DNA from 4 places in the Nonomuraea sp. NPDC003804 genome. Region 4 is predicted to be linked to each of the others. Evidence: riboswitches for the same ligand, from Rfam matches in the RefSeq annotation. Region 4 holds a riboswitch; each other region holds the start of a gene.
The links. Region 4 has a riboswitch for cobalamin ahead of ABZX22_RS43265 (ribonucleoside-diphosphate reductase subunit alpha). Riboswitches for the same ligand answer to the same signal wherever they lie in the genome.
Positions count from the first base shown of each region.

Region 1 (4,721 bases), on a different contig from region 4:
AGCGCCCACGGGTTCGACTTCTCCATGAACTCCCTGTTCACGGGATCGAGCACGTAGGTCTGCGTGAGCTTGTCGTACATCCAGTCGGCCATCACGCCGGTCGTGGCGTCGTAGCCGAACAGGTAGTCCACGGTCGCGGCCAGCTCGAAGGCGCCCTTGTAGCCGTGCCGCCGCATCGCGGCCAGCCAGTTGGGGTTCACCACGCGCGCCCGGAAGATCCGCGAGGTCTCCTCCGACAGCGTGCGCGTGCGCACGGCGTCCGGGCGTGTGCTGTCGCCCACGTACGCGGCGGGCGCGCGGCCCGTGAGCGCCCGTACGGTGGCGACCATGCCGCCGTGGTACTGGAAGTAGTCGTCGGAGTCGGCGATGTCGTGCTCGCGGGTGTCGATGTTCTTCGCCGCGACCGCGATCCGCCGGTAGGCGCTCTCCATGTCCTGGCGGGCCGGCACGCCGTCCAGGTCGCGGCCGTAGGCGAAACCGCCCCACACCGCGTAGACCTCGGCCAGGTCGGCGTCGTCCCGCCAGTTGCGGCTGTCGATCAGCGGCAGCAGGCCCGCGCCGTACGCGCCCGGACGGGAGCCGAAGACCCGCATCGTGGCCCTGCGCTCGTCGCCGTGCGTCTCGAGGTCGGCGGCGACGTGGGCGCGGACGTAGTTGTCGTCGGCGGGCTCGTCCAGGGCGGCGATCATGCGCACGGCGTCGTCCAGCATGGCCACGACATGCGGGAAGGCGTCGCGGAAGAAGCCGCTGATGCGAACCGTGACGTCGATGCGCGGCCTGCCGAGCTCGTCGAGCGGGACCGGCTCCAGGCGGGTGACCCGCCGGGAGGCGTCGTCCCACACCGGGCGGGCGCCCAGCAGCGCGAGAACCTCGGCGACGTCGTCGCCCGCCGTCCGCATGGCGCTGGTCCCCCACACCGACAGGCCCACCGAGCGCGGCCACTCGCCGGTGTCGGCGCGGTAGCGGGCCAGGAGCGAGTCGGCCATCGCCTGGCCGGTCTCCCACGCCAGCTTGCTGGGGACGGCGCGCGGGTCGACCGAGTAAAAGTTCCTGCCGGTGGGCAGCACGTTGATCAGGCCGCGCAGCGGGGAGCCGCTGGGGCCTGCGGGGACGTAGCCGCCGTCGAGCGCGTGCAGGAGGTGGTCGAGCTCGTCACCGGTCCTGGCCAGCCTGGGCACGACCTCGGTGGCGGCGAACTCCAGGATCCGGACGACCAGGTCCCGCCGCGCGCCGGAGGGGGCGAGGACCGCGTCGGTCACCTCGCGGGCCGCCGCCACCTCCCAGCCGCGCGCCTCCATGCCCTCCACCAGCGCCCTGGCCGTCGACTCGGCCGCGTCCACGCTCGCCAGGCCCGCCGTACCGTCCTCGGCCAGCCCCAGCGCCTCCCGCAGGCCGGGCAGCGTCTCGGCGCCCGCCCACATCTGCCGGGCCCGCAGCATCGCCAGCACCAGGTCGACCCGCACCGACCCCTCGGGCGCCGCCCCCAGCACGTGCAGCCCGTCGCGGATCTGCACGTCCTTGACCTCGCACAGCCAGCCGTCCACGTGCAGCAGGAAGTCGTCGAACTCCGTGTCGTGCGGCCGGTCGGCCAGACCGAGGTCGTGGTCGAGCCGTGCCGCCTGGATGAGCGTCCAGATCTGCGCTCTGATCGCGGGCAGCTTGGCCGGGTCCATCGCGGCGATCGAGGCGTGCTCGTCCAGCAACTGCTCCAGGCGGGCGATGTCGCCGTAGGTGTCGGCGCGGGCCATCGGCGGCACCATGTGGTCCACCAGGACGGCGTGCGCCCGCCGCTTGGCCTGCGTCCCCTCGCCCGGGTCGTTGACCAGGAACGGGTAGACCAGCGGCAGGTCGCCCAGCGCCGCGTCGGGCCCGCACGCGGCCGACATGCCCGCCGACTTGCCGGGCAGCCACTCCAGGTTGCCGTGCTTGCCGACGTGCACGATCGCGTGCGCGCCGAACTCCGCCGACAGCCACCGGTAGGCCGCCAGGTAGTGGTGGCTGGGCGGCAGGTCCGGATCGTGGTAGATCGCGATCGGGTTCTCGCCGAAGCCGCGCGGCGGCTGCACCATCACCACGACGTTGCCCGCCCGCAGCGCGGCGAACACGATGTCGCCCTCGTGCACGAACAGCTCGCCGGGCGGCGGCCCCCAGTGCCGCTCCATCGCCTCGCGCAGCTCGGCGGGGAGCGTGCCGTACCAGGAGGTGTAGGTGGCGGCGGGGACGCGCACCGGGTTGGCCGCGAGCTGCTCCTCCGTCAGCCACTCCTGGTCCTGGCCGCCGGCCGCGATGAGCGCGTGGATCAGCGCGTCGCCGTCGCCCTCGGCGACGCCGGGCAGGCCCTCGCCCAGGTCGTAGCCCTCGCCGGCCAGCCTGGCCAGCAGTTTCACGGTGCTCGCGGGGGTGTCGAGGCCGACCGCGTTGCCGACGCGCGCGTGCTTGGTCGGGTAGGCCGACAGCATCACCACGAGCTTCTTCTCGGCGTTCGGGACGTGCCTGAGCCGGGCGTGCCGTACGGCGATGCCGGCGACGCGGGCCGCGCGCTCGGGATCGGCCGCGTAGACGGTCAGCCCGTCCGCGTCCACCTCCTTGAACGAGAACGGCACCGTGATGATCCGGCCGTCGAACTCGGGGATCGCCACCTGCGACGCAGCGTCCAGCGGTGACAGGCCGTCGTCGTTCTCCTCCCACGCCTGCCTGCTCGTGGTCAGGCACAGCCCTTGCAGGATCGGCACGTCCAGCTCGGCCAGCGCGCCCACGTCCCACGCCGCGTCGTCGCCGCCGGCTCCGGCCGTCGCGGGCCGCGTGCCTCCGGCGGCCAGGACGGTCACCACGAGCGCGTCGGCGGTCCGCAGATTGTCGAGCAGGCCGGGCTCCGCCGTACGGAGCGAGGAGCAGAAGACCGGCAGCGCGCGGCCGCCCGCGGCCTCGATCGCGTCGCAGAGCGTCCGCACGAAGGCCGTGTTGCCCGCCATGTGGTGCGCGCGGTAGTAGAGCACGCCCACGACGGGCCCCTCGGCGGGCCCCTCGGCGGCGGACCGCTCCCTCTCGAGCAGCCCCCACGCCGGGGCCGGCTCGGGCGCCGCGAACCCGTTGCCGGTCAGCAGCACCGTGTCGGACAGGAAGGCGTGCAGCTCGGCGAGGTTGGCCGGGCCGCCGTGGGCGAGGTAGGCGTGCGCCTCGGCGCAGACGCCGCCGCTGACCGTCGACAGCTCCATGAGCTCGGCGTCGGGCGCCTGCTCGCCGCCCAGCACCACCACGGGCCGCGGTCCCGCGAGCAGCCGGTCGAGCCCCTCCTCCCAGGCCCTGCGCCCGCCGAGGAGCCGCACCACGACCAGGTCCGTGCCCTCGACCAGCGCGGGCAGGTCGTCGACCGTCAGCCGGGCGGGGTTTCCGAGGCGGTACGGCGCGCCGCTCGCCCTCGCGCTCAGCAGGTCGGTGTCGGAGGTGGACAGCAGCAGGACGGCCGTGCTCTCGGGCACAGGAACTCCTCCCTCGGGGTCCTCGCCCCGGTCGCGGGTGTCACGAGAGCGGGAGTCTCCTGGCTCCCGGATCGACGCTCACCCCGGCCTTCCCGTCCGTCGCCGGACAGTGGCCTGCGGTGGGGTTCGCTCCCCGGTCACAGTGGCGGGACCGCGCCGGCTTCGCACCGGCTTCCTCCGTCGCCCTCGTCTGTGATCAGACTAGAGGGTTTTGAACGGGTTACCATCCTCCCCGTGGACATAACCGACGTTTCAGGACACCTGCGCCCTGATGCGTGTCCCGGGGCCCTTCAGGTCCACACCGCCGCGGACGGCGCCCTCGCCCGGGTCCGCATCCCCGGTGGCTTCCTCACGGCGGCCCAGCTGGGCGAGGTGGCGGCGTGCGCGGCCGAGCTGGGATCGGGCGTGATCGAGCTGACCTCCCGGGCGAACCTCCAGGTCCGCGGCCTGCGCGTCACCCCCGCCCCGCCGGACGGGCTTCGGGCGGGTCCCGGATCGGGCGCGGCCGCGGCGAGCGTGCCGGTCTTCGCGGCGCGGATGGCGGCGGCGGGGCTGCTGCCGTCGGCCACCCACGAGCGGGTCCGCAACATCCTCGCCTCACCGCTGGCGGGACGCGCCCCCTCGTCCCTGGTGGACGTCCGGCCGCTGGTCGCCGACCTGGACCGCCGGCTGTGCGCCGCCCCCGAACTGGCCGCGCTCTCCGGCCGCTTCCTGTTCGCCCTGGACGACGGCACCGGTGACGTGCTGTCCTGCGGCGCCGACGTGACCTTCCTGGCCACCTCGCCCACCGGCGGGGTGCTGTTGCTCGGTGGGGCACGGCATGCCGTACCCGTGACCGTGTCCGGCGCGGTTCCGCTGATGCTCGCGGCGGCCTCGGCCTTCATGGAGCTGAGCGACGGCACCGCCTGGCGCGTCACCGACCTCCCGGACGGCCCTGCCCGGCTCGCCGCCCGCCTGAACCCGCCGACCACCCAGGACCCCGGCCCGGCGACTCCGCGGCAGGACGCCCGGTTCCCCGGCCCTGCCCCACAGGGCGACCAGGCTCCCGCCCAGGCCCGGCGGGGGGACGACCAGGCTCATGCCCAGGCCCGGCAGGGGGACGACCAGACCCCCGCGCAGGCCCGGCGGGGGGACGACCAGGCTCATGCCCAGGCCCGGCGGGGGGACGACCGGGGGACGATGACCCCGGATGTCGAGACGGCCGCGCGCGGCGCCGGGGTGCGCGACGCGGGGACCCGCCCG
Region 1 covers NZ_JBEXMT010000003.1:222,256-226,976, reverse strand. The annotation lists gene cobN (cobaltochelatase subunit CobN) at 1-3,479, opposite strand, end outside; cobalamin riboswitch at 3,516-3,696, opposite strand; gene ABZX22_RS05350 (precorrin-3B synthase) at 3,714-4,721, shown strand, end outside.
Region 1: it holds a riboswitch for cobalamin, as region 4 does, so the genes downstream of both, cobN (cobaltochelatase subunit CobN) here and ABZX22_RS43265 (ribonucleoside-diphosphate reductase subunit alpha) in region 4, are expected to answer to the same signal.

Region 2 (4,721 bases), on a different contig from region 4:
CCCGGCCACCTGAACCAGGCCCTCCCCGTCCACGGCCGCGTCCTGGCCGGTGGGGGCGCTGTCGCGGTCGTGCCGCGGGGTCCTGGCGGCGCCGTTTCCGCTCGCCGCCTCGCCGGCCTCTCGCCCGTCCTGGTCGTGTCCGTCCTGGCCCTGCCGGTTCTCGGCGCGGGCGGCCGGGGCGTCGGACGGCGGTCGACCGCCGTCTTCCGTGCCGCCCCCACCCCTGGGCCCGTCGGGCCAGTCGGCGCCGTCGGGGCCTTCGGGAGCGGTGTCGGGGTCTGAGCCGGTGTCAGGGTCGGGGTCGGGGTCGTCGTCGGGGCGCTCGTCCTGCGAGGTCCTGGCCAGCAGTTCCTCCAGGAGCCGCTCGTCCAGCCCCGGCGCGTCGAACGGGTCGCGGCGCCGCCGGTGCGGCAGCGACAGCCGGGCCGCCACCCGCACGTCCTCGGTCGTCACCACCCGCGAGCCCCGCCAGGCGGCATGCGCGACGGCGGCGTTCGCCGTGACGAGGTCGGCGCGCAGGCCGTCCACCTCGAAGGCCGCGCACACCTCCGCGATCTGCCGCAACCGCGCGTCCGGCAGCTCCACCGCCGCCAGACGTTCCCTGGCCGCCGCGATGCCGGCCGCCAGCTCCGCCTCCTGGGCCGTCCAGCGTGCTGCGAAGCCCTGCGGATCCGCGTCGTGCGCCATGCGCCGCCGTACGACCTCGGCCCGTTCCGACGGGTCCCGCGACGCCCGCACCTCCACCGTCAGCCCGAACCGGTCCAGCAGCTGGGGCCGCAGCTCGCCCTCCTCCGGGTTCATGGTGCCAACCAGCAGGAACCTGGCCGCGTGCCGTACCGAGACGGCCTCGCGCTCGACGTAGCAGGTGCCGAGCGCGGCCGCGTCCAGCAGCAGGTCCACGAGGTGGTCGTGGAGCAGGTTGACCTCGTCCACGTACAGCACGCCCCTGTGCGCGGCGGCCAGCAGCCCGGGCTCGAACGCCTTCACGCCCTCCGTCAGCGCCCGCTCCAGGTCGAGCGACCCCACCAGACGGTCCTCCGAGGCGCCCACCGGCAGCTCCACCAGCGCGGCCGCCCTGGTGACCACCTGCTCGCCCGGCTCGTGCGGCCCGTCGGGACACGTGGGGTCGGGCGCGACGGGGTCGCACGCGAACCTGCAGGCGGCCAGCACGTCCACCGGCGGCAACTGCGCGGCCAGCGCCCTGACGATCGTGGACTTCGCGGTGCCCTTCTCCCCCCTGACGAGCACGCCGCCGACGCGGGGGGAGACGGCGTTGAGCACCAGCGCCAGCTTGAGATCGTCCAGACCGACGACGGCGCTGAAGGGATAGGTGGCGGTCACGGTGTGGCCTTCCGGTTGACGTACCCGATCCGCCAGCCCTCGCGGGAGGCGGACACCTGCGTGAGAGAAAGAGGGGCGATGTCGAGTCGCGCGGCGACGAGAGGGCCGACGCCGAGCGCATGTCCCAGCACCGCCCGCACCACCGTCACGTCGCACACGACCACCCACCCCCGCCCGCCCGAACCCGGGCCCGACCGCCCCGAGGTGCCGGGTTCCGGTGAGGGAGCGTCGGGGCGGGCGAGCTCGCCTGGTGGGGTCTCGCGAAGGGACTCCACCCAGCGGACCACCCTGTCCGCCGCCTCGGCATGCGACTCCCCACCGTGGGGCGCGGCGCAGGGGTCGGCGAGCCACCGGGCGAAGGACTCCGGGTCGGCCTTCACGACCTCCTCGTACGGCAGGCCGCGCCAGCTCCCGTAATCCGGTTCGGCCAGCTCGGGCACGACCACGCGCGCCAACCCGAGCGCCACGGCCGTCTCCCGAGCCGCCCGCCCTGGAGCGACGAACGCCGTTCCGCCCTCCCCGAACACCCCGGAACCCGGTGTTCCAGGAGATGACGGTGTTCCCGGAGATGACGGTGTTCCAGGAGATGACGGTGTTCCGGGGTGCAGGACGGACGCCAGGGTTCGGCTCAGGCGCTGGGCCGTTTCGAGGCTCGCCGCGTCGGCGCGTTCCTCCCCCGTAGGGAAGCGCGCGCCACGCATGCCCGGTGTCGAGGCATGCCGGACGAACAGCACCCCGGTCAGCTGACCCGCGCCTTCGCCCGTTCGCCCGCCACCGCGAACAAGACCCCGAAGGCCACCCAGAACACCACCTGGGTGCCGAGGGAGGCCAGCCGGAAGTCCCACAGCAGCGAGGCGGGGAAGCCGGGCGGCACCTCGTCGACGCGCGGCAGGAGCACCCACGCGGCGATCACCGGAATCAGGAAGGTCACCCCGCCCACCAGGCCCTTCGCCCAGACGCCGGGCACGGTGACCCTACGGGTGGCGGCGACGGCGATCGCGATGGAGGCGAGGCCGACGAGGACCATCACGACGTAGAGCAGCGTTCTGGCGTTGATGGTTTCGGGGTCGCCGACAGCGGGTGGGTTGGCGGGATATTTCAGGAAGGGGACCAGGGTGATGGCACCGAACGCGCACGCGGCCGTCACGATCGCCAGGCCAGGCTCCGACCTGGGGCCGACCCTGCCGCGCAGTGCGGCGAAGACGAGGGCGAAGATGCCGCCGACGGCCAGGCCGTACAGGCCGGTGGCCAGGAAGAGGCCGACCTTCTGTACCGGCCTGCTGACCACGGCCTCCTCGCCGTGGCTGTGGCCGGCCGAAGCGCCGTCGTCGTGACTGTGCGCCTCCTCGCCGCCGCCTGCCGGGGCCGACGGCCGAGCCGCGTTGCCTGGAGCGGACGGCTGAGCCGCATCCGCTGGGGCCGACGGCTGAGCCGCATTCCCCGGAGCGGACGGCTGAGCCGCGTCGTCCGCCGGGGCGGACGGCTGACCGGCGCCGTCGGAATGGTGGGAGGACGGGGTGTCGCCGCCGTCAACCGATACGGCGGCGGCCGCCTCCTCCAGGGCGATCGCGGCGTCGACGCGCGGCTCCCCCACGAAGAAGGCGAACACGCCCGCGACGAGTCCGGCCAGGAGCCCGACGAGCAGGCCCCTGACCACCAGGGACTTGACCATGACGCTGCCTCAGTGGCAGGGCACGCCGAGCAGGTGACGCCCGTCGTGCATGAGCTCGTGCAGGAGCGTGCCGGTCTGCGAGATCGCGCCGTTGTCCATGAGGACGAGGTACGCGAGCAGCATCAGAACGGGCACGGCCAGCAGCCAGCGTGTGAGACGGTGAAGCGGAATTGCGGTTACGGACGTGGACAGACCACTCATGTGAAGCCTCCTCAGGGATGACGCGTCCCGCTGGTTGAGGTCGCGACGGTCAGGTGACCTGGCTCCCGGGGCTGTGGGCCCCGGATACAGTGGCGCGTCCGCACCGGCATCTCACCGGATTTCCCCTGATTCGCCGCGAAATCTACCGGAACGTATCCCTTTCTCCGGGTCTCGTCAACATCACCCGATCCTGTTCGGGCCCTTTCTGAGATGTAGATGCCCACGTCCGGGGTTTCCGGCGCGCCACGAAGGACTGTCCCGGCGCAGGCGGGGCACGGACTGTCCGCTTCCCGGAAACGCCGGGATCAGCGTTCCCGGGGAGAGCGGGCGCGGGTTATGACAACGTTGCCATTGATCTTGATAGGTCCTAGTGTGACGGCGACCGCCCCCTAGAACGCCGAGGGAGACCCCGTGCCCGTTCGCCTGTTGACCGCCGAGTCGACCGACCTCTTCGTCGGGACGGAGGCGCAGCCGTACCAGGTCCTCCGGGTCACCGCCGAGCAGGGTGAGCACGACGCCGGCCTGGAGGTGCGCGGCGACGGCGTGGCGGGACGCGCGGTCGTGCCCGCCGGCGAGGGGACCGTCGTGGTGGAGGTCCCGCTGGAGGTGAACGCCGAGCCGGGGACCGTCCTGCCGTGCGTGGTCACCGCGGCCGGCGACGAGCTCGCCGCCCAGGTGACCGTGGAGGAGCCGGGCTGGACGATGCACATGGTGTCGCACTTCCACTACGACCCCGTCTGGTGGAACACGCAGGCCGCCTACACCAGCCCGTGGGAGCTGCTGTCGGGTGACGCGACCACCAGGCCGCTGTGGGAGCGCAACGCGTTCGCCCTGGTGGAGGCGCATCTGGCGCTCGCGGCACGCGACCCGGACTACAAGTTCGTGCTCGCCGAGATCGACTACCTGAAGCCGTTCTTCGACACCCACCCCGAGCGCAGGGCCGACCTGCGCCGCCTGATGGCCGAGGGCAGGGTGGAGCTGATGGGCGGCACCTACAACGAGCCCAACACCAACCTGACCGGCGCCGAGACCACGATCCGCAACATCGTGTACGGCATCGGCTACCAGCGCGACATCCTCGGCGGCGAGCCCCGTACGGCATGGCAGCTCGACGCCTTCGGCCACGACCCGCAGTTCCCCGGCTACCTCGCCGCCGCCGGGCTGACCGGCAGCGCGTGGGCGCGCGGCCCCTTCCACCAGTGGGGCCCGATCAGCAAGAACTTCAAGCAGGCCAAGAACGACGCCACGCTGATGCAGTTCCCGAGCGAGTTCGAGTGGATCTCGCCCTCGGGGCTCGGTGTCGTGACGCACTACATGCCCGCGCACTACTCGGCGGGCTGGTGGATGGACTCCTCGGCGACGCTGGAGGAGGCGATGACGGCGGTTCACGAGCTGTTCGCGAGCCTGAAGCCGGTGGCCGCCACCAGGAACGTGCTGCTGCCCGTCGGCACCGACTACACCCCGCCGAACAAGTGGGTGACGGAGATCCACCGGGAGTGGGCGGCGC
Region 2 covers NZ_JBEXMT010000003.1:229,824-234,544, forward strand. The annotation lists gene ABZX22_RS05370 (VWA domain-containing protein) at 1-1,341, opposite strand, end outside; gene ABZX22_RS05375 (histidine phosphatase family protein) at 1,338-2,042, opposite strand; gene ABZX22_RS05380 (CbtA family protein) at 2,081-3,013, opposite strand; gene ABZX22_RS05385 (CbtB-domain containing protein) at 3,023-3,148, opposite strand; cobalamin riboswitch at 3,244-3,384, opposite strand; gene ABZX22_RS05390 (NEW3 domain-containing protein) at 3,626-4,721, shown strand, end outside.
Region 2: it holds a riboswitch for cobalamin, as region 4 does, so the genes downstream of both, ABZX22_RS05385 (CbtB-domain containing protein) here and ABZX22_RS43265 (ribonucleoside-diphosphate reductase subunit alpha) in region 4, are expected to answer to the same signal.

Region 3 (4,721 bases), on a different contig from region 4:
GCGGTCGACGCGCTGACCTTCCGTCCCGAGGCCAAGCTGGCCCGCGCCGGCCTGACCTGGCTGGAGGAGGAGGTACGGCAGGCGCCCGCGCGCGCCGCCGACCTGGCGCCCGCGCTCGTCACGGCGTTCTCCCACACCTCCTACGGGGTGCGGCGGCGCGCGGCCGCCCTCGCGGTCAAGCACGCCGCCGCGTTCGGCCCGGCCGCTCCGCTGATCGCCGAGGCAGTCCCCGCCCTGCCCGCCGACCTCGGCGCGCAGGTGGCGGCGGTGTTCGGCGGCGACCTCGCGGCCGAGGAGGCGCCGGAGCCGTTCACCCCCGCGCCGCTGCCCGTCCTGCCGGGCCCCGGCCGGTTCCCCGCGCCCGCGCTCGACGCGTGGCAGCGGTACCGGCGCGGATGGATGCAGGACGAGCGGTGGCTGGCCGCCTTCGTGGCGGCCGCGGGCGACCGTCCGGCCCTGCGCGCGAAGCTGAAGCGCGCCTTCGACGACGACCCCGCCCAGCTGGACGACCCCGCTCAGCTGTACGCCAAGGAGCGCTGGACAGAGACCGGCGACTGGATCACCGCCCTGGTCAGGGAGGTGATCACGCCGGGCGCCGATCCGGGTGTGCCCGCCGCCGAGCCCGCCGACCGGTGGATGTTGGCGAACTTCCTGGAGGGCGTCGCCCGTCGAGGCCCGCGACCGGATCGGCGCGTTCGCGGCTCCGGAGCCGAGGTCGAGCCGCCGGGCGACGAGGCGGCCCCGCCGCCCGACCCGCGTGAGCCGGCGTTCATCGTGCCTTTCCTCTCCCCGAGCCTGCATCCGTCCGCGAGCCTGCATCCGTCCGCTGGCCTGCATCCGTCCGCGAGTCTGCATCCGTCCGCGGGCCCGCATCCGTCCGCGGGCCCGCACCCGCTGACCGGTCACGAACAGGAGCCCGACCCCGCGGCGGAGCTGCGCAGGCGGCAGCGGCTGCCCGACCCGGGGCGGGCCTCGCCGCCGCACCTGTTCCTGCTGCGCCGGCTGAGCGAGATCTACGTGGCCCTGCGGGAGGGAACGCTGCCGCCCGTCCTGCTGGCCACGCCCACCCTGATGACCGGGCACCTGGACCCCGCGACGCTGGTGGACCGGCTCGAGGCGTGCGCCGCCGCCGGTGTCGAGCCGCTGGCCGCCGACCTGGGGCAGGCGCTGCTGCGGCTGCCGCGCGGAGCCCACCCCGCCGCCGCCGAGCGGGCCGCACGCGTGGGCTCGCGGGGAGCCGTCCAGGCCGCCGCCTGGCTGTCCGCGGGCGGCCCGCCCGACCCGGAGACCGGCGTGGCGTGGGCCTACGTCGAGGGCGGCACTCGCCATCTCTTCGAGGAGCGCACGCCCGAAGACGCCACGCAGGTCGAGCTGGTGCCGGTGCTCCGCGCCGAGCCGACCGGGCACGACCTGGTCGACGAGTTGCTGAGCGAGCCGTCGTCCTGGCACTGGGACGACCACAGCAACTCCATGGCCTGGTGGGCGGCGGTCCTGCCGTCGCACCGCGAGGTCGTCGCCGTCAACTACCTGCCCTACCTGCTGTACCGGTGGACCCGCCCCGGGATCTACCCGCCGCACCTGGCGATACTCGCCGACGCCGACGGCCCGGCCGGTGACGCCATCGCGGTCATGCTCGCCTACTTCCTCGCCAAGGGCGAACCGAAGGCGGTGCCGCTGCTGCTGCGGATGGCGGCCCGGGACAGCCTGCCCGCCGAGGCGGTCGGCCGCCAACTCGCGTTCCTGATCCGCCGCGCCGGATACCCGATCCCTCCGGTGCTGGACTCCCTCACCGACGCCGCCCGCCGGGGCGCGCACGAGCAGGTCTGGGACATCCTCAGGGGGATGCTGCCGGTGCTGCTGCCAGGCGAGGGGGAGCGGCCGACCGCCGGCCACACCGCGGCGGTGGCGCTGGCCACCGACGTGGCGGCGTGGGCCGGCGCCCGAGGCGAGATCCCGTGCGTGTCCGCCCACGCGGACAGCGGGCGCGGCACCCGCTTCGCCCACGAGTGCGCCCGCCTGCGCGACCGGCTCCGCTGACCGCGGAGGGCCCGCCCGTAGGAGGGGCTTTCCCGGATGGGCTTCGCGCAGGCATTCCACCCGGCGGCCGGGCGCAGGTCAGCGGTCGCCGGTCCAGCGGTCGTGGTGGACGGCGGCGTCCAGCGGGCGGCGCCGTCGCCAGCCGTGCCGTTCCAGGTCAGGGACCTCCTCCAGGTGGGAGACGGGGCCCACGCACAGCCACGCGACCGGTCGCACCACGCCGGGGACGCCCAGCAGGTCCCGCAGAAAGGACTCGCGGTAGAACGACACCCAGCCGACGCCGAGCCCTTCGGCGGTGGCGGCCAGCCACAGGTTCTGGATGGCCAGGCACACCGAGTACAGCCCGGCGTCGGCGATGGCGTGGCGGCCGAGCACCGCGGGCCCGCCCCGGTCAGGGTCGTAGGTGACCACGACGGACAGCGTCGACTCGAGCACCCCGTCGATCTTGATCCGGGCGAACCGCCGAGCGGCCTCGCCGTCGAGGGCGGCCGCGAACGTGTCCCGCTCCTGCCGTACGTGATCGTGGAAGGCGGCGCGGACGGCGCGGTCGCGCACCAGGATGAAGTCCCACGGCTGGGACAGGCCGACGCTGGGCGCCGCGTGCGCGGCCGACAGCACGCGGTGCAGCACCTCGTCGGGCACCGGCGCGCCGGTGAACTCGCCGCGCACGTCGCGGCGGCGGTGGATGACGTCGTACAGCTGGCTGATCATGGGCAGGCTCCCGCTGACTCGCGCCCCCGTGGGGGCGGTGAACGCGAGGCCGGTCTTCGGACTCCCGGATCAACGCCTGCCCGCCGGCCTTCCCAGCCCTGTCGGGCCAGTGACTGCGCTCGCGCGCGTGGGCGGAGGCTCCCCGGTAACCGCGGCGGGCCCGTGCCGGACTCTCACCGGCTTCCCGATTCTCCCCGCGAACGCGGGGCACCTCGCAACAGTTCGCCGGGCAGTACGCTAGCCGATCACTTCACCCGCCCGGTCGGCGAGGTCGGCAGGGACTCCGGCGCCCTGCCCGCGGTCCTGTCACCACGGCCGGTGCGGGCTCGTCCAGGCTTCCTCGCGCGAGGGGGGCGGTTGTGCGGCGAAGAATCCGCTTGGGGAAGCGGCGGGTAAGCGTGGGATGATGGCCGGGCCATGTCAGCCACGATGCCGCTTCGAGCTCTGCGAGCCGCCGCCTTCGCCGCGGTCTCGGTCATGCTCGGCATCGCCGCCCATGTGTTCGCCGGCGGGTCGGTGTCGGCGCCGTCGGTGGTGGTGGCGCTGCTGGTGTCGTTCCTGCCGGCCCAGGCGCTGGCCGGGCGGGAGCGGTCGGCGGCCGTGATCGCCGTGACCCTGGCCGCCACGCAGCTGGTGCTGCACGTGCTGTTCGCCGGCGCCCATGCCGTCGAGCCGGTGGTCGCCGGGCACGCGCACGGCCAGTCCTGGCTGGTGCCGGGCCTCGGCATGCTGGTCATGCACGGATGGGCGATCGGGCTGACGGCGCTGTGGATGTCGCACGGCGAGGCGGCCCTGTGGGCGCTGCTGCGGCGGCTGGCCGTACGGCTGCTCGTCGCGGTGCTGGCGTTCGTCGATCCGGCGGCCCGCACGGCCGTCCCCGCGCCGGCCGAGCGGCCGCTGATCCTGCGCTCCATCATGCTCGGCCATGAGATGGGCCGGCGCGGCCCTCCTGGCGTCATGCGCACCGTTCCCGCCTGACCTCCCGTTCGAGGAGGCCGATGCGGGCCACCCCGGGAAAGGGGTGCTCCCCGGCGTCCCTGTCGTGACGGGCGCCGGGTCGACATCAGTGCCATGACACCAGTGCCGGCTCAGCCGGAAGAAGGGCTATCCATGTTCTCGCGCGTCATCGTCGTTGTCGTCGGCGTGGCCAGTCTGGCCGCCTGTGGCGTCCAGGAGGCGGCCGACTCCGTACCGAAGCAGGTCGCCGTGGCCTCGCCGTCCGGGCCGTCCGGATCGTCCGGGCAGTCGGCTGCCGCTTCCGCGCTCACCATCACCGACCCGTGGATCAAGACCACGAAGAAGGGGATGACCGCCGCCTTCGGCACGCTCGTCAACGACTCCGGTACGGCCGTCACCGTCGTTTCGGGCAGCAGCCCCCTGTCGCCGAAGGTGGAGCTGCACGAGGTGGTGGAGTCCGGCGGGAAGATGGTGATGCAGCCGAAGAAGGGCGGCTTCGTCATCCCCGCCAAGAGCTCCCACGTGCTGAAGCCCGGTGGCGACCACATCATGCTCATGGGGGTCACCGAGGAGGTGAAGCCGGGCGCGGAGGTTCCGTTCACGCTCGTCCTCGAGGGCGGCGGCACGTTCGCCTTCACCGCCATGGGCAAGGACTTCGCCGGGGGCAAGGAGGACTACCAGCCCGGCATGGACATGAGTGGCGACCATGGCTGAGCTCGGGCTCGCGGTGAATCGCCGCCGGTTGCTGGCGGGCGGGGCCGTGGCGGCGGTGGCCGCCGTCGCCGGCTCCGCCCCCGCCGCGGGGGCGGGCACGGTCACGGCACCCCCGGTGGTCGCCGACGGCAGGGCGGTCGAGCCGTTCCACGGCCCGCACCAGGCGGGCGTGGCGACCGCGCCGCAGGCGCACGCCGTGTTCGTCGGGCTCGACCTGCGCAAGGGCATCGGCCGCGAGGAGGTGTCCAGGATGATGCGGCTGCTGACCGACGACGCCCGGCGGCTGACCCAGGGACGGCCGG
Region 3 covers NZ_JBEXMT010000015.1:212,790-217,510, reverse strand. The annotation lists gene ABZX22_RS22110 (DUF6493 family protein) at 1-2,037, shown strand, start outside; gene bluB (5,6-dimethylbenzimidazole synthase) at 2,116-2,748, opposite strand; cobalamin riboswitch at 2,778-2,978, opposite strand; gene ABZX22_RS22100 (MFS transporter) at 3,178-3,726, shown strand; gene ABZX22_RS22095 (copper chaperone PCu(A)C) at 3,859-4,419, shown strand; gene ABZX22_RS22090 (Dyp-type peroxidase) at 4,412-4,721, shown strand, end outside.
Region 3: it holds a riboswitch for cobalamin, as region 4 does, so the genes downstream of both, bluB (5,6-dimethylbenzimidazole synthase) here and ABZX22_RS43265 (ribonucleoside-diphosphate reductase subunit alpha) in region 4, are expected to answer to the same signal.

Region 4 (4,721 bases):
CTTGGTCCTGGGGGTGCCGGCGCCGGCCCCGTGCACGAGCACCATCCCCGGCAGCGCGCCGCGCCGGTTCCTGGGGGCCAGGACCGTGCCGTGCAGGGTGAGCCCGCTGCCGGCGAAGCTCACCTCCGTCGCCGCCAGGTCGCCGGGCACGGGTACGGCGGGCGGGGCCGGGGGCGGGGCCGAGGGCGCGGCCTGAGCCGCCCCGGCCAGGCCGAGTGCCGCTAAGAGCGCCAGCACCGCCGGCATCACTGTCTTCGCGAATCGCGTCATATTGCCGAAGATAGTCTGCAGAGAACTCTCGGCAAAGAGATGTCTGCAGAAATCCTTCTGGAGTACTAGGGTGATCGTCATGAAGGATGACGAGCCCTGGGTTCTGGACGATCCAGGCAAGCTGAAGGCCCTGGCCCATCCCATGCGCCGCGCCATGCTGCGCCACCTCGGCCTGCACGGCCCGGCCACGTCCACGACGCTCGGCTCGCTGCTCGACGCCAAGACCGGGACGACCAGCTACCACCTGCGCCAGCTGGAGAAGTACGGATTCATCGAGGAGATCCCCGAGCGGTCCACCGGGCGCGAGCGGTGGTGGCGCAGGGCGGAGACGGGCGACATCAGGCTGCCGCTGCCCGCCCAACTCGCCCCTGGGGACCGCCCGGTCCTCGCCGAGTTCCACCGGATCGGGCTGGAGGAGGACAAGCAGATCCTCCTGGAGCAGCTGCCCGCCGCCTACCAGGCCGACCCCGCCTGGGTGAAGGTGTCGCGCGCGCTCGGCCGGATGCGGCTGGACGAGCTGGAGGACTTCTTCGAGGAGTACATCCTGCTGCTGAAGAAGTACGGCCGGCGGGCCGCCGACGCCCCGCCGGAGGCCAGGCCCCTCCACATCCGGCTGCTCGCCGTTCCCGCCGACCTGCCCGCCACCCCCGACGTGTGACGCAAGGTGATCATCCAATAACATCCTGTACAAGGGTTGGGGGCGACGGGGAGGGGCGCGCATGCGCCGTCGGGAGTTCGTGGCAGCGTTCGTGCCGGGGACGGTGGCCGCGCTGGCGTGCCTGGCCGGGTGCGGCGCCACGGTCCCCCGGCAGGGAGCCAGCTTCACCGTCGTGCCGGGCGGAGAGGCGTGGATCCCCGTCGCGAAGGTCCTGGCGGGCCAGTTCAGATACAGCGGCGTCGCCGACGGCGGGACCTCGCTGACCGTGACGGGCCTGCCCGCGCTCGCGACCGCCCTGCGCAACGGCTCCAAGGCGGCCGGCACCCCGCTGGCCAGGCTGGTGGGCGACGTCGAGGTGCTGGTCGTGCCCGCCGCCTCGCTGCTGCGCGGCTTCGACGACTTCGCCGGGCGGCTGCTCGCCGACCCCGGCGCCACGGTGCTGGCGGGCCGGCCGCAGGGGGGCACCGACCACCTGCTGTTCGGGCTGGTCGCGCGCGGGCTCGGCGCCGACGCCAGGGTGCTCGACTACGCCGGCTATCCCACCACGCACGACGCCGCCGCGGCGCTGCTCGTGGGCCGGGCCGCCGTCGCCGCCGGGCCGCTCGGCGACTGGCGCAAGCGCATCGACAAGGGCCAAGTCAGGGTGCTGGCCGTCTCCTCCGCCGAACCGGTCGACGGCATCGAGGCGCCGACGCTGCTGGAGTCGGGTGTGCGGGTCGACTTCGCCGACTGGTGCGGGGTGCTCGGGCCGGGGGAGATGACCGAGCGCGAGCACGCCCAGGCGGTCGCGATCCTCGAGGAGATCACCGGGTCCCGGCAGTGGGCGGATGCGTGCCGTACGAGAGGGTGGAAGCCGATTCCCCTCAGCGGCGGCGACTTCGGCGTGTGGCTCGGGTCGGAGACCGAGCGGACCCGTGAGGTGCTCAAGGACCTCGGCCTCATCGACATGTTGGGGTAGTTGCGCCCGCGGCCACTAGATGTAGGATCCTGCTCGTCGCTGGTTCGCCCGATCAGGGCGGAGCAAAAAGGGAAGCCGGTGCGAATCCGGCGCTGCCCCGCAGCGGTGAGCGGGAACGACCGCCGTCACGACGCACTGGGCCCATGGCCTGGGAAGCGACGGCCAGTAGGAAGCTGACGAACGCCCGCGAGTCCGAAGACCTGCCAGCGGTGTGACCTGTCCATGGCCTCGAGGGAGGGCCGGGGGCCTCGCGGCATGCCCGCGCGCTCTCGCCTGCCCTCACGAGGCCGAGCTCGCGAGGAGAGAGCGTGACGCAGACCGTAGAGGTGGATCGCCGGCTGGCCATCGAGGAGGCCGCCGCCAGGGTGATCGCCGATCCGGAGAACTCCAAGGTGGCCGCCAGGCTGCTGGCCGAGGAGATCGCCGACGAGGCCGCCGCGCACGGCGTGCGGACCTTCTCCGAGTCGATCGCGGCCACCCACGCCGCCGGCCTGCTCCAGGACGGGCTGGCCGCCTTCGTGGCCGCCCACGCCGCCGCCCTCGACGCGCTGGTGGACGAGAGCGCCGACGACAGGTTCGAGTACTTCGGGCTGCGCACCGTCTACGACCGCTACCTGCTGCGCCACCCCGACACGCGCGGCGTGCTCGAGCGCCCGCAGCACTTCCTGCTGCGCGTGGCGTGCGGCCTTTCCGCCTCGGTCGCCGAGGCCGCCGAACTGTACGCCCTGATGTCCACGCTGTCCTACCTGCCGAGCTCGCCCACCCTGTTCAACTCGGGTTCGCGCCGCGCGCAGCTGTCGTCCTGCTTCCTGCTCGACTCGCCGCGCGACGACCTCGAGGGTATCTACGAGCGCTACGGCCAGGTCGCCAGGCTCTCGAAGTACGCCGGGGGCATCGGCATCGCCTGGACCAGGGTCCGCTCCCGGGGCTCGCTCATCCGCGGCACGAACGGCCACTCCAACGGCATCGTCCCCTGGCTGCGCACGCTCGACTCCAGTGTCGCCGCAGTCAACCAGGGCGGCCGCCGCAAGGGCGCGGCCTGCGTCTACCTGGAGACCTGGCACGCCGACATCGAGGAGTTCCTCGAACTGCGCGACAACACCGGCGAGGAGGCCCGCCGCACCCACAACCTCAACCTCGCCAACTGGGTGCCGGACGAGTTCATGCGCCGCGTCGAGGCCGACCAGGTGTGGTCGCTGTTCGACCCCAAGGAGGTGCCGCACCTCACCGACCTGTACGGCGAGGCGTTCGACGACGCCTACCGGGCCGCGGAGGCGGCCGGCCTGCACACCCGCCAGATCCCGGCCCGCACCCTCTACGGCCGGATGATGCGCACGCTCGCGCAGACCGGCAACGGCTGGATGACCTTCAAGGACGCCGCCAACCGCGCCTCCAACCAGACCGCGCGCCCGGAGAACGTCATCCACCTGTCCAACCTCTGCACCGAGATCCTCGAGGTCACCAGCGACGGCGAGACCGCCGTCTGCAACCTCGGCTCGATCAACCTGGCCGCCCACCTGGCCGGCGGCTCGATGGACTGGGCCCGGCTGCGTGCCACCGTGCGGACCGCGGTGCGCTTCCTGGACAAGACGATCGACCTGGGCTTCTACCCGACGCCGGAGGCCGAGACCGCCAACCTGCGGTGGCGGCCGATCGGGCTCGGCGTGATGGGCCTGGCCGACGTGTTCTTCTCGCTGCGCCTGCCGTTCGACTCGGCCGAGGCGCTGGCGCTGTCCACGCGCATCGCCGAGGAGATCGCGCTGGCCGCCTACGACACCTCCGCCGACCTGGCCGTCGAGCGCGGGCGCCACCCCTCCTACGGCGACACGAGGGCGGCCCAGGGGGTGCTGCACCCCGACCACTTCGGCGCCGGCGACTCGCCCGCGTGGACGGCCCTGCGCGCCAAGATCGACCGGACCGGCCTGCGTAACTCCCTCATGATCGCCATCGCGCCCACCGCGACGATCGCCTCGATCGCCGGATGCTACGAGTGCATCGAGCCCCAGGTGTCGAACGTCTTCAAGCGCGAGACCCTGTCCGGCGAGTTCCTGCAGGTCAACCGGTATCTGGTCGCCGACCTGCAGCGGCTCGGGCGGTGGACGCAGGAGATGCGCGACGAGATCAAGCGGGCCGACGGGTCGGTGCAGGACATCCCCGGGATCCCGGCCGAGCTCAAGACGCTGTACCGGACCGCGTGGGAGCTGCCGCAGAAGGCGCTCATCGACCTGGCGGCGGCGCGGACGCCGTACATCGACCAGTCGCAGTCGCTGAACCTGTTCATGGCCACGCCGACGATCGGGAAGCTGTCGTCGATGTACGCCTACGCCTGGAAGCAGGGGCTGAAGACCACCTACTACCTGCGCTCGCGCCCGGCGACGAGGATCGCCCAGACGACCGTGCAGGCGACCGCTCAGCCCGCCCCCGAGCCCGCCTTCACGGTGAGCGAGGCCGTCGCCTGCTCGCTGGAGAACCCCGAGATCTGCGAAGCCTGCCAGTAGGCCCTCGCCCGCCGCGCCGACGACGACCCACCGCAAGGAGAACCACGTGCTGCTCGACCCCGGCATGGACCTGACGCTGCGCCCGATGCGCTACCCCGACTTCTACGAGCGCTACCGGGCGGCCATCCGCAACACCTGGACGGTCGAGGAGGTGGACCTGCACAGCGACCTGGCCGACCTGGCCAGGATGACGCCCCAGGAACGCCATCTCATCAACCGGCTGGTCGCCTTCTTCGCCACCGGCGACTCGATCGTCGCCAACAACCTCGTGCTCAACCTCTACCAGCACGTCAACGCCCCCGAAGCCCGCCTGTACCTGTCCAGGCAGCTGTTCGAG
Region 4 covers NZ_JBEXMT010000054.1:17,946-22,666, reverse strand. The annotation lists gene ABZX22_RS43280 (prolyl oligopeptidase family serine peptidase) at 1-270, opposite strand, end outside; gene ABZX22_RS43275 (helix-turn-helix domain-containing protein) at 350-928, shown strand; gene ABZX22_RS43270 (tripartite tricarboxylate transporter substrate-binding protein) at 990-1,886, shown strand; cobalamin riboswitch at 1,910-2,109, shown strand; gene ABZX22_RS43265 (ribonucleoside-diphosphate reductase subunit alpha) at 2,195-4,384, shown strand; gene ABZX22_RS43260 (ribonucleotide-diphosphate reductase subunit beta) at 4,431-4,721, shown strand, end outside.